DNA from 3 places in the Sporosarcina saromensis genome. Region 2 is predicted to be linked to each of the others. Evidence: predicted binding sites of a transcription regulator. Region 2 holds the regulator's gene; each other region holds the start of a gene.
The links. Region 2 encodes CtsR, which represses protease genes until heat stress. Its sites were predicted from a motif close to ATGGTCAATAAAGGTCAAACA; they were not measured.

Region 1: ACVHUV_RS17105 (ATP-dependent Clp protease ATP-binding subunit) is a predicted target of CtsR. The motif match lies at 1,341-1,361, and genes of this name have one in related genera.
Region 3: clpP (ATP-dependent Clp endopeptidase proteolytic subunit ClpP) is a predicted target of CtsR. The motif match lies at 2,372-2,392, and genes of this name have one in related genera.

Annotation. Positions count from the first base shown of each region.
Region 1 covers NZ_CM142738.1:3,354,999-3,359,259, forward strand. Annotated here, with positions in the region: gene ACVHUV_RS17105 (ATP-dependent Clp protease ATP-binding subunit) at 1-1,283, opposite strand, end outside; gene rraA (ribonuclease E activity regulator RraA) at 1,398-1,871, opposite strand; gene ACVHUV_RS17115 (metal-sulfur cluster assembly factor) at 1,941-2,249, opposite strand; gene ACVHUV_RS17120 (prolyl oligopeptidase family serine peptidase) at 2,298-3,065, opposite strand; gene ACVHUV_RS17125 (Cof-type HAD-IIB family hydrolase) at 3,542-4,261, shown strand, end outside.
Region 2 covers NZ_CM142738.1:971,102-975,362, forward strand. Annotated here, with positions in the region: gene ACVHUV_RS04705 (AbgT family transporter) at 1-215, opposite strand, end outside; gene ACVHUV_RS04710 (hypothetical protein) at 824-1,297, shown strand; gene ACVHUV_RS04715 (N-acetyltransferase) at 1,515-2,099, opposite strand; gene ACVHUV_RS04720 (CtsR family transcriptional regulator) at 2,709-3,170, shown strand; gene ACVHUV_RS04725 (UvrB/UvrC motif-containing protein) at 3,200-3,763, shown strand; gene mcsB (protein-arginine kinase McsB) at 3,753-4,261, shown strand, end outside.
Region 3 covers NZ_CM142738.1:1,617,075-1,621,335, forward strand. Annotated here, with positions in the region: gene mgfK (gluconeogenesis morphogenetic factor MgfK) at 1-728, shown strand, start outside; gene whiA (DNA-binding protein WhiA) at 761-1,705, shown strand; gene ACVHUV_RS08045 (HPr family phosphocarrier protein) at 1,740-1,997, shown strand; tRNA gene ACVHUV_RS08050 (tRNA-Arg) at 2,095-2,166, opposite strand; gene clpP (ATP-dependent Clp endopeptidase proteolytic subunit ClpP) at 2,473-3,072, shown strand; gene ACVHUV_RS08060 (LemA family protein) at 3,717-4,261, shown strand, end outside.

The sequences.
Region 1 (4,261 bases), 1.4 Mb from region 2:
TCGTCTTGCCCAACGACACGTTCTTCCAACGTTTCACGCAGTCGAAGCAATTTTTCCCTTTCCCCTTCTACAAGTTTCGTCACAGGAATGCCGGTCCATCTCGCGACAATCGTTGCGATTTCCTCTTCCGTCACTTCTTCTCGGAGTAATCGGGTTGAATCTTGATCGACGAGAGAAGCTTCAAGTTCTTGTAACTCCTTCTCCAAATTAGGAATTTTTCCGTATTGGAGTTCTGCCGCTTTATTCAAATCAAAACGATTTTGTGCATCTTCAAGCTCCCGACGATAACGATCGAGTTGTTCACGCTTCGTTTGGATACTGTTCAACGCCTCTTTTTCTTTATCCCATTGTTCTCGCATCTCGGCAGATGAATCCTTTAATTCCTGCAATTCATCCCGTAATGTTGCAAGACGCGTCTGACTCATCGCATCTTTTTCTTTCCGTAATGCTTGTTCTTCAATTTCTAGCTGCATAATTCTCCGCGTCACCGAGTCTAGTTCTTGAGGCATTGAATCGATTTCAGTCCGGATCATTGCACTCGCCTCATCCATTAGGTCAATCGCTTTGTCCGGCATGAAACGCTCCGTCAAATAACGGTCAGATAATGTTGCTGCCGCCACAAGCGCACGGTCATGAATTCTGACACCATGATGGAGTTCGAAGCGTTCCTTCAACCCACGTAAAATTGAAATCGTATCCTCTACAGAAGGTTCACGAACGAGCACTTGTTGGAATCGACGCTCTAGAGCAGGATCTTTTTCGATATACATGCGGTATTCATCAAGCGTCGTCGCGCCGATACAATGCAGTTCACCACGCGCGAGCATCGGTTTTAACATGTTACCGGCATCCATCGCACCGTCTGTTTTACCAGCGCCGACAATCGTATGGATTTCGTCAATGAAAAGGATTATTTCCCCTTCACTCTCTTTCACTTGCTTGAGGACACCTTTTAACCGCTCTTCAAATTCACCACGATATTTCGCTCCTGCAATGAGCGAGCTCATGTCCAACTCGAAAATTTGACGGTTTTTAAGTCCTTCAGGCACATCGCCTTTTACAATCCGTTGGGCCAGCCCTTCCACAATTGCTGTTTTCCCAACGCCTGGTTCTCCAATAAGGACAGGGTTGTTTTTTGTTTTTCTAGATAAAATCCGGATGACATTGCGAATTTCTTCATCCCGTCCAATGACCGGATCCATCTTCCCTTTTCGTACGTCTTCCACTAAATTTCGTCCAAATTGTTCCAACGGCGTTTTTTGATCTTCTTGTACGCTATCCATTCTCATTCATCTATCACCTCAACTGTTTGACTTTGACTATCTTTGATTAATTATAGTATAGTCAAAAATGATCAAAACGTAAAGTTTTTTGCACGTACTGAACGCGTTAAATCGTTAATGAAGTTTTCTTGGTGATACGAGTACCCCATCCTCGTCCGCATAAACATAATGCCCGGGCGTCCAATTGACATCACCAAAAAACAAAGAAACTGACCGCTCGCCTTTCCCTTCCTTTTTACTACGAATCGGATTCTTTCCAATTGCCAGGATTCCTACATCAAGTGCTGCTAATTCGGCCGTATCACGCACACATCCATTAATGATGATACCTGCTACTTTACGTGTTTCGGCAATTTGCGCCAATTGGTCTCCAAGCAATGCACATCTAACAGAACCTCCACCGTCTACGACTAGAACCGTTCCTTCATTCATTTGCTCAAGGGTTTCCCTAACAAGGACGTTATCTTCAAACACACGCACTGTTTCAATTGGTCCAAAAAAGCGCTTCTGCTTGCCGAATGAACGAAACGTGAGTGAGCAAAGCGTCAATTCTTCACCGTATTGGTCAAACAAGTCTGTTGTTTTCATTGAATTTCCTCCTTAGCTAGTAAAAAAAGACTGCATGACATATCGTCAAACAGTCTCTTCGGTGTATAATTAGCGCACACCAAGTGCCATTTTTGCATAGCGGGACATATTGTCACGGGACCATGGTGGACTCCAGACAATATTTACATCTACATCTTTTACTTCAGGAAGCTCCATAAGTTCTTGTTTAATGTGCGCTACAATTTGCGGTCCCATCGGACAGCCCATTGAAGTTAACGTCATCGTAACAATCGCCGTACCTTCTTCGTTTAACTCCGCATCGTAAACAAGTCCTAGGTTGACAATATCGATCCCTAATTCAGGGTCGATGACATTTTCAAGAGCACCCATCAAGCTGCCTTTCATATCCTCGCTCATTCAAATACCCCTTTCGTTTCGTTGTCCCTTCATCATAGCAAGGTTATGCTATTCATTCAAATAACTTGCGAGCCAATCGACCGAACGCAACATGCCTGTTCGAGAAACAGCATGTCCCGCTTCTGAATCGGTCATGAATTCGAACCGTTCTGGTAGGTTGATGTAATCTTTTTTAGCGGCATTATAGAAATTAAACGTTGGTTCATAAGGTACCGTCGTATCATTCTTTCCATGCCAGAAAAATACAGGTCGCCCAGCTAATTTTTCACGTTGTTTCGTCATATCAAAAAATGCTAATGTATCGAGCAACGATTGACGGTCTTCATCCGAAATGGGTAACTTGAAACCTCTTCTCTCAAATTGCGCAATTTGTGCTTTCGCCAATTCGACGTACCCGGGTGCCCCCATCATGACTGTTGCCACATCAATCCACGGATAAGCTGTCAAACAACCGAGCGTCGTAATGCCTCCCATGGAAGTGCCCCCCATGCCAATTTTCGTTACCCCTCTTTGTTGCAGTTCATTGTGCAGCACTGCCATTTCTTCAATCGACGTTAACACGATTTCCCAAAATCGAAGGCTTAATTGCACTTCATCTAACTGTTCACTGCGAACGCCATGCAAATGCGCTTCAGGCAGAAGGACACGGAGCCCTTGCTTGGCCATGTTATATGCGTAATGTAAATTGTGCTCTTTCGCACTTGTAAATCCATGTAAGAAGATTACAGCTGGAATGTTGCTATTTTGCAGGGATTCATCCACAATATGTAATAAAGGGATATTCGTCTTGCCCCATTGTTCGTCTCTAACAATCATGCAAACACCTTCTATACCTTTTTAGTAAATCGTAACAAAGTTTTACTAGAAAAACAAAAAATAGGCGTGTGGCGGAATTTTTTGACTTACGCCTAATGATAACGCTACACTGAACAGTAGATAATAAGAGTCAATTACAGGTCTGTTGATTAACCAATTACTACAAGTAGACTCCTTCGAATCCGTTGGCTTGTACCTGCAACTTATTTGCCTTTCAACTTAAAAAATGCTCATCAGGATTGGAGCAGAAGGCGGCGACTCCTGCGGGAACAGCGCGAGCTGAAGACCCTGGACTGAGCGAAGCGAGGGAAGCGGCTGAAGCCGTGCCCGCGGAACGCGTCCGCCTGGAGCGGAAATCCGGTGTTTACCGAGGATTACAAGGAAAATTGGATATTCTTATATCACACAAATTGGTTAATCAACACGCCTAAGCCAATTACTCAAAAAACATATTTAACAACGAGGGGGACGACTCAATGAAACCGCATTTAATTGTCCTCGATTTGGACGGGACATTATTGACAGATGAAAAAATCATCTCAGAAAAAACTGCACATACTTTGAAATTGGCAGAAGAACAAGGGCATCAGATTATGATTGCAACAGGACGACCGTATCGAGCGAGCGCTGTCTATTACAAGCAACTCGGTTTACAAACACCTATTGTCAATTTTAATGGTGCGTTTGTCCATAATCCAACGGATACGAATTGGCAAACCATTCACGAAACGATTTCCTTACCTGTCGTAAGGGACGTCGTCGATGCGATGCAGGATTTTCGTTTTCACAATATCATTGCTGAAGTGATGGACGATGTGTATATGCAAGTGCACGACGAGAAGATGCTCGATGTACTGACATTTGGAGAGCCGATTATTACAGCAGGTGATATACGCAATTCATTACAAGTCGATCCAACAAGTTTACTCATTCATGCAGACTCGAAAAATGTCGATCCGATCAGACGCCATTTAGCAGATGTGCATGCGGAAGTGATTGACCATAGACGATGGGGAGCTCCTTTTGATGTCATTGAAATTGTCCGTCACGGATTGAACAAAGCGGTTGGGATTTCACATGTTTCCAAATGGCTCGACATCCCGCGGGAACGGATCATCGCGTTCGGGGATGAAGACAACGACCTTGAAATGATCGATTATGCAGGTACGGGAGTCGCCATGGGCAATGGAATTGAC
Region 2 (4,261 bases):
CCGTTTAACAAATTGACGACTTTAATCTCTTCGCCCGTTCCAGGATTCGTCGCACTCGTTCCAAGTGCCCCAAAAATTGCGGAACAAACTAAGATGATACCAGCAATGTAGACGAATAACATGACGGGGTCCGGTAATTTATTCCCGTATTTCTCGATAAAATCTAGAAACCTGTTAAATAACCCCTTTTTCTTTATTTTAGCTGTTTCTGCCATTCTCATTCCCCCTATGTTCAGTGCTTCTTTACTGTAAAGTATTAAAGAATAACATTCATTATGTCATAGATTCTGAGAAATTCAATAACTTTTTGTGGAGAGTGGTTATTGGGTGTCCTCGAGTGAGGGTGGTTATGCGGCGTTTTGGGGAAGAATGCGGCGTTTTGTGAGAATATGCGTTGTTCTGAGGAAGTATGAGGAGTTGTGACGAGATATGAGCCGTTTGCAAGATTTATGCGGAAATGGGATTCGCGGGAGATTAGAGTTAGTTAAGTTGCATGTCGTGCAGAATGCTATTAACAAATTAAGGATAATCTAATGGGGAATAGGTATCTTTTAAATTGAATTTTCAGTATTATTATTGTTGAGTGATCGGTCCATGGATTGAGCGCTAAGTAAACTTTTGCGGAGATTATGCGGCGTTCAAATTTCTGTGTTCCGCGGAGATCTGTTTTTTCTGTATAATTCTTGTCGCGCCAAATGGGTTTTGACACTTTACCTAGTTGGTTATCATGCTATCGTAGTTTGCGAAAAAGAATGCGTGTACATTTATTTTGCCTTTTTTGATTCCAAGAAGTTTTGTAACAACACATTAATGGAGGTGTACAATGGTAGAATTAACAGTTGAAGAAGGATATTCAGTTGGATTCTTTAAGTTTGGAATGAAAGAAGAAGAAGCAGAACGTGTTAATAAATTTTACATTGAAAAATATAATTGCTATGATTACACATTTCATTTTGAATATGATGAAGAGGGAGGAGTGCAATCTATTCATTTGATTGTGAATCATATAAAAAATCATTTTTACTGCAATTTTAAGGGGATTGATATTATTAATACGAAAGCTGAAAAGCTAATAGAACACTTGGATAATATCTCTCCATATATTAGAAATAGTGATTCCAAATTTGGTTTCATGTATGTATTCCCGAAATTAGGTATTACTTTTTGGAGAGGTGATGTATGCACCGAAGGAGATCTTGAAACAGATTGGTTTAAAGAACTTCATCCTGAAATTCAAGAAGACACGAAGAAGTTCATGTACTTTCAAACTGTGAAATTTCATAAGGATTTAGTATGAGAATGATAGTAAATGTCCAGTCAACTTACAAGTAAAATAAAAAAATATAGACTAGCTTATAAAATTGAATTTATATACTCTGCATACTCTTCTCCCTTTCCTAACACACCCATATACTATCAGCTATCGTCAACAACGTTTTAATCGTTTATGAACATTAAAGCAATTTTCATCTACATAGAACAAGCAGCCTCACTGTGGAGAGGCTGCTTGTTCATTATTTTGTTGCTACAAAGGATTCAAGAATGTTTTGTTTGCGTTCTTTTTCAAAAACTAAAACTTTATCGGTCGGGTCGTATTGATCACCGTAAAATGTCTCATCCTTATACGTATGGATTTCTTCATATGTTGTTTTCATCGCTTCGTAGACGGTCTCCTCATCGGCGTCTGTCGGGGACCAGAAAAGGATTTCGAGTTCCGTTTGTTCGCCGGTTGCGAGCGAGCGTCTGCTGTATCCGATTCGTCGCGCGTGATGAAATTGTTCGCGTGCATAAAATTTCAGACGTTTAGCGGTGTCTGTATCTTCGTAATCAACCGGTTCCACTTCTAAAATGATCGGCTTTCCTTTTGCTTTTAAGGATGTCAAAAGCTTTCGTCCGAGACCTGCACCGCGGGATTGAGCGGAGACAAATAAGTAGTCGATGAAAATGAATGTTTCAGTTTCTGCATACATGAGGACATGATGCGGTCCTTCTTCTTTGATGTAGACGTTTTTCTTGTCTTTCAATAGGGCGTCCATATGTTCTTTGGACTTCATTTCTTCGATCGGGAAATACTCACTTAATTTTTCGTACCAGTTCATGCTGAAAATCTCCTCCATTGGTATGGGTGTACCTGGAGCTTTTTGTTTTGGGGTTCGTGAAGAGAGTTTTGCGTGCATTTGACAGAGTGTCTCTAGGTTTTTGTTCTGTCAAATCCAAATCACGCCTCGGTTAGATGCTGTAGAACAGTAGAGGGTTTTGTTCGAGAACACTCGAATTTATGTGTAAATACATCAAGACGCAATTCTATTCAAAAGGACAGATTGCTTCAGGGTGAAGAATTGGGATTGTTTGCAATCGACAGTTCATCAGTCCTCTTGAACGCAACTCTGTGACGAGGAAAAAAGAGGTCAGAAAAAAATCCTCAACTACTTTATTACCCTCTAAAATCTATTATAAACAAGAAAAAAGTATGCATCAACTCTTACGGGGTTTCTAAAAAGAGTTGAAGAGTACTTTGTCAATATATGATGTATTCATTCAAAATGTGACTGTGAATTCTCAGTTTGGGGGATAGTGACTGAATGGAAGAGAGAGTTTGATGGCTGGAAGGTAGCATTTCAATTGCAATTACAAGTTTTATTCGTGTACAATTAAGTCAAAGATAGTCAAAGTCAGTGACTTGTCACCAAGAGGAAAGAGGTGAAAATATGCGAAACATTTCTGACATTATAGAAGGGTATTTGAAGGGTATTATCGAAAAAGAAGATAGTGGAACAATTGAGATTAAACGAAGCGAAGTAGCTGAGAAATTTCAATGTGTTCCTTCCCAAATCAATTACGTCATTAACACACGGTTTACAGTAGAACGTGGGTACGCTGTCGAGTCCAAACGAGGTGGTGGCGGGTATATACGAATTTACCGCGTTCAAACAAACTCGCACAAAGAATTGATTGAACATATTTTAGAGAGCATCCATCAAGGTGTCACGTATACGATGGCGGAAGATGTAGTGCTCAGGATGCTCGAGGAGAAAGCTATTTCTGAGCGAGAAGCGAGAATTATCTTAGCGGCTGTAGATCGGAATACGCTCCATTTCCCATTGCCGGAGCGGGACATCATACGGGCACGGGTTTTACAATCGGTATTAATGACACTCTTATACAAATGACAAGCGTAGCATGACGAAGAGGTGAGATGATGAATTGTGATAACTGTAAAGAACGGCAGGCTTCCGTAATTTTTACACAGGAAAATGCGAATGGGACAACCGAACGTCATTTGTGTGACAAATGCGCATTCCAATCGCAAATGTTTCACTTGGATCCGAACCAGGAACCGCTTTCGATTCAACAGTTCCTCTCCCATTGGTTTGGCGGTACGGACTCAGTTCAACCTTTCCAACAAACGAGGGATAGCTTACCGGAGGGGCCAAAGTGTCCTGATTGTCAATTGACGTTTAGACGGTTTTTAGACGTTGGGAAGTTTGGATGCCCTACTTGTTATACGACGTTCAAAGAGCGATTGCCACGTGTTTTGAGCAAACTCCATAATGGCCATACGACACACGTTGGGAAAATTCCTGTTTCATTCAATGAATTGTTCGCTTTGAAGAAGAAAATAGAGGAAATTCGAATGGAAATGCAACAAGCGATTGAGGCGGAGCGGTTTGAGGATGCGGCCACATTGAGGGACGAGGCGAATGCATTGAAACTTCGCTTGGCGCAATGTGCGGACGGAGGTGATGTTGGCGATGTCAATTGATAAATTCATGGAGGATGCGGTTACTGGTTGGATGAAATCGAGTGGCGAGCATGCAGATATCGTCATGTCGACAAGAATCCGGTTAGCTCGAAATTTAAAGGGGTATCGCTTCCCAATTGCATTCACTGCTGAAGAAGCTCACAAAATCGATGAAGCAGTTTCAACTGCATTGCTTAATTCTGGAGAAAAAGGGTATGCCTATATGAAGATGTCTGAGCTAACGTTACTCGATCGACAAGTTCTTGTCGAAAAACATCTCGTCAGCCCTCAACTGACAGATTCAAAACGGCACGGTGCAGTCCTCTTATCAGAAGACGAAACGATTAGCATAATGGTGAATGAGGAAGACCATATCCGAATTCAATGTATCTATCCGGGGTTCCAACTTGAAAATGCCTATGAGCAGGCGGATACAGTTGATAATTATTTGGAAGGCCAATTGCCATACGCTTTTGATGAAGCGTTCGGGTACTTGACGAGTTGCCCGTCAAATACGGG
Region 3 (4,261 bases), 650 kb from region 2:
CGATTTCGGATGATTTGAAGGGACATTCTCTTGGAAACCTTATGCTTGCTGCATTGACCGACATTACGGGTGATTTTGCCGGTGCGGTTGAAAAGATGGGGCAAGTGCTGAACATTAAAGGGAAAGTATTACCTGCAGCAAACCAAAGAATCACCTTGCATGCGGAGCTCGATGATGGCACAATTGTAACCGGTGAGTCAAAAATACCGGTATACGGACGGAAAATTCAAAAAGTGTATGTATCGCCTCAAGAAGTTGAGCCGCTACCTGAAACGGTGAAAGTGATCGAAGAAGCGGATCTAATTATTTTCGGGCCGGGTAGCTTATATACAAGCATATTACCGACAATACTTGTAAGGGACATACGAGACGCTGTTCTCGCATGCCGCGCGAAAAAGGTCTATATTAATAACTTGACGACGCAAGCAGGAGAGACGTTCGAGTATACAGCCTCCGAACATGTGAAAGCGTTGTATGAGCATGCTGGAAGCGAATTCATCGATACCGTGCTGTTAAATGACACGGATGTGGAACGTATTTATCCGCAAGATGAAGGGGCCGATGTACAACTCCCTGTCGAAAATGATATTGAAGCGTTGAAAGACCTTGTGCAGAACATTGTCGTAAAAGATATTTCAACGATGGTAGATGGCCGAATGATTCATGATGCCCAAAAGGTTGCGTCTTGGGTCATCGGCTATATGGAGCAACCAAACGTTAGCGAGTAGACTTGATTGTCGCCGAGAAAGGGGGGAATGTCATGTCTTTTGCAGCAGAAGTGAAGAAGGAATTGACGCAAATTGAAACGAGTGCTTGTTGTGTGAAAGCTGAAATTGCTGCATTTATTCGCATGAATGGTGCCCTTTCGTTTTCCAACAAACAGTTAAGTTTAGATGTACAGACAGAAAATGCTGCCATTGCGCGGAGGCTCTATTCGAATATTAAAAGGCTATATCCTTATAAAGTGGAGTTGTTAGTCCGGAAGAAAATGCGGTTGAAGAAGAACAATGTGTACATATGCCGTATTCGCGAAGGCGCTAAGCAGTTGCTAGAGGATTTGTATATCCTGACAGGAACGTTTCAGTTTAACAATGAAATCGTCCCGGAGTTGATTAAAAAGAAATGCTGTAAGCGGTCTTATTTGCGCGGAGCGTTTTTGGCTGGCGGGTCGGTGAATAACCCGGAGACATCTTCTTATCATTTGGAGATTTTCTCGTTTTACAAGGAACATAGTGAAGCGCTAGTGGAGCTGATGAATCTGTTCCATTTGAATGCCAAGTCAATTGAGCGGAAGAAAGGGTACATCGCGTATCTGAAGGAAGCGGAGAAGATTTCCGATTTTCTAAGCTTGATGGGTGCGCACGTATCCGTCATGAAGTTCGAGGACGTAAGGATTTTGCGGGATATGCGAAACAGTGTGAACCGTCTTGTGAATTGTGAAACGGCCAATTTGAATAAAACAATTGGAGCGGCACAACGCCAAGTTGAAAATATAAAATTCATCCAGAATACGATCGGGTTGGATCAATTACCTGAACGCCTACAAGAGATTGCCCATTTGCGGATCACCCATCAAGACATTACATTAAAAGAGCTTGGTGAAATGGTTTCAGGTGGGACGGTTAGTAAATCTGGGGTCAATCACCGTTTACGGAAAATCGAAGAGATTGCAGAAAATCTGCGTGTTGGTGGCATTTTGAACTGATTGAGAATGTGAAGACGAAAGGAGTCTAGTGCGAATGGCAGAAAAAACAGTAGAAGTGAAAATGAAGACTGGATTGCAAGCAAGACAAGCTGCATTGTTTGTGCAGGAAGCGAATAAATTTACATCTGACGTGTTTCTGAAGAAGGAAGAACGTCAAGTGAACGCGAAGAGTATTATGGGTGTCATGAGTTTGGCGATTGCAAGAGGTTCATCGGTGACGTTAATTGCTGAAGGCAATGATGAAGAGCAAGCGATCGAAACCCTAACTGCACTTGTAGAAAAAGAAAACTAAAAGAAAAAGCCGTTTCGATTGTTGTGAAACGGCTGTTCCTTTGGACAAAAAAACCTGTAAACAGGCAGGGCCCATTTACAGGTTTTTTATACGTTTACGCCCTCGGCAGGAATCGAACCCACATCTCAAGAACCGGAATCTTACGTGCTATCCGTTGCACCACGAGGGCATATTATGCGCTACTGCTTGTAGCAGACAAATCCCATTATACAAATAGCGCGGCTTGATTGCAAGACTTATTTTTTGTGCGGTTGTCTAACATGCGAGTAAGTGGGGAATGTATGAAGTCTAGGCAGAATAAAGTAGGGAGAATCGGTATTGTCGTGCTATGGACGTTATTACAGTTGTTGACGAGACGATTGCTGAATGCGTAATATTTGACCTTAATTGACCATAGTATGTATGATAGATGTACAGTTGAATAAAAGATTTCAACAGAACGATAATTTCGATCCAGTCAAAAGGAGGAAATAGGATGAATCTCATACCAACAGTTATTGAACAGACAACACGAGGAGAACGCGCTTACGATATTTATTCTCGTTTATTGAAAGACCGTATTATTATGTTAGGGAGCGCAATTGATGACAACGTAGCAAACTCCATCGTTGCACAATTGCTATTCTTGGAAGCGGAAGATCCAGAAAAAGACGTATCCATTTACATTAACAGCCCAGGCGGAAGCATTACAGCTGGTATGGCAATTTACGATACGATGCAATTCATCAAGCCGGACATCCAAACGATTTGTATCGGTATGGCGGCTTCAATGGGATCGTTCTTATTGACGGCGGGTACACCAGGAAAGCGTTACGCGTTACCGAATGCCGAAGTGATGATTCACCAACCACTTGGCGGTGCGCAAGGGCAAGCGACAGAAATCGAAATCGCAGCGAAACGCATTTTGTTCCTTCGCGAGAAGTTGAACACAATTCTTTCCGAGCGTACAGGACAACCGGTTGAAGTCATCGCGAAAGATACGGACCGCGATAATTTCATGACGGCTGAACGTGCGAAGGAATACGGTTTGATCGACCATATTATTACGCGCAGTGACATGAAAGATTTGAAGTAAGGGAATAAGTTAACTTAGGCTGTAGGCATACTTTGTATGTCTGCAGTTTTTTTATGCTTTTTTATGGGGAGAGCTGGCGCAGTATGCTGAGTTCTGCCTAGTTATGCGGCAAACGGCGATGTAATGCGGCGTTTTGAAGAAGTATGCCGCGTTCCGATGAAGTATGCGGCGTTTGAAGGAAGCATGCCGCATTTGCAATCTGTCTTTGCTCCATAAACGTGGGTGGTTTCTTTGTGTGATGGATTAAATGAATCGCGCTGAATGGGTTTTGACCAATTAACGGTTCTCATTTAAGGGAAACATCGTGAAAAAGAAGAATCGGTGATAAACGTGGGAGAAACGGTGATAACGTGTGCCGAACCGGTGATAAACGACCGAGAACCGGTGATAACGTGCTCCGAATCGGTGATAACACGCCTAGAATCGGTGATAACGGAAATAGGAGCGTTCCAAGTTCATTGACCAAAATCGTCTTTGCTAAAAAATACGCAGTATACTGCGTTTGACAACGAAACTTTCCTGGAGAGGGCTGAATCATTGGTTTGAAAAGTGCATTTCTAACATAGGCTTATGGTGGATGAGGACACGTTTAGTAAGCAGGCGATGTAGGGTATGGAACTATGAGTAAATAAGGGAGTGGTTTGATGAAGAAATTACTTGGACCGATTGGCATTATCATTGCAATTGTAGTTGTACTTGGTCTTATTTTCGTGCCGAGTTACAACAAGTTTGTCAATCTAGAGGAGAATGTGGATCAGTCGTATGCGCAAGTGGAGAATCAGTTGCAGCGGAGGTTGGATTTGATTCCAAACTTGGTGAATACGGTGAAAGGATATGCGAGTCATGAGAAGGAAGTGCTGACGCAAATTTCGGAGGCGCGTGCAAAGCTTGCGGGTGCAAGTGGACCGGAAGAGCAGGCGGCTGCGGATTCTGAGTTGTCGAGTGCGTTGAGCCGATTGCTCGTTGTTGTGGAGAATTATCCGGATTTGAAGGCGAATCAGAACTTTACGCAATTGATGGATGAGTTGGCAGGTACGGAAAACCGGATAGCAGTTGCCCGGCAAGACTACAATACTGTCGTTGCTGATTACAATAAGCAGACGAAACGTTTTCCGGGTCGACTCGTCGCGTCGATGTTTGGTTTTGATGAGAAGGAATATTTTAAAACGGATGCAGCTGCGAATGAAGC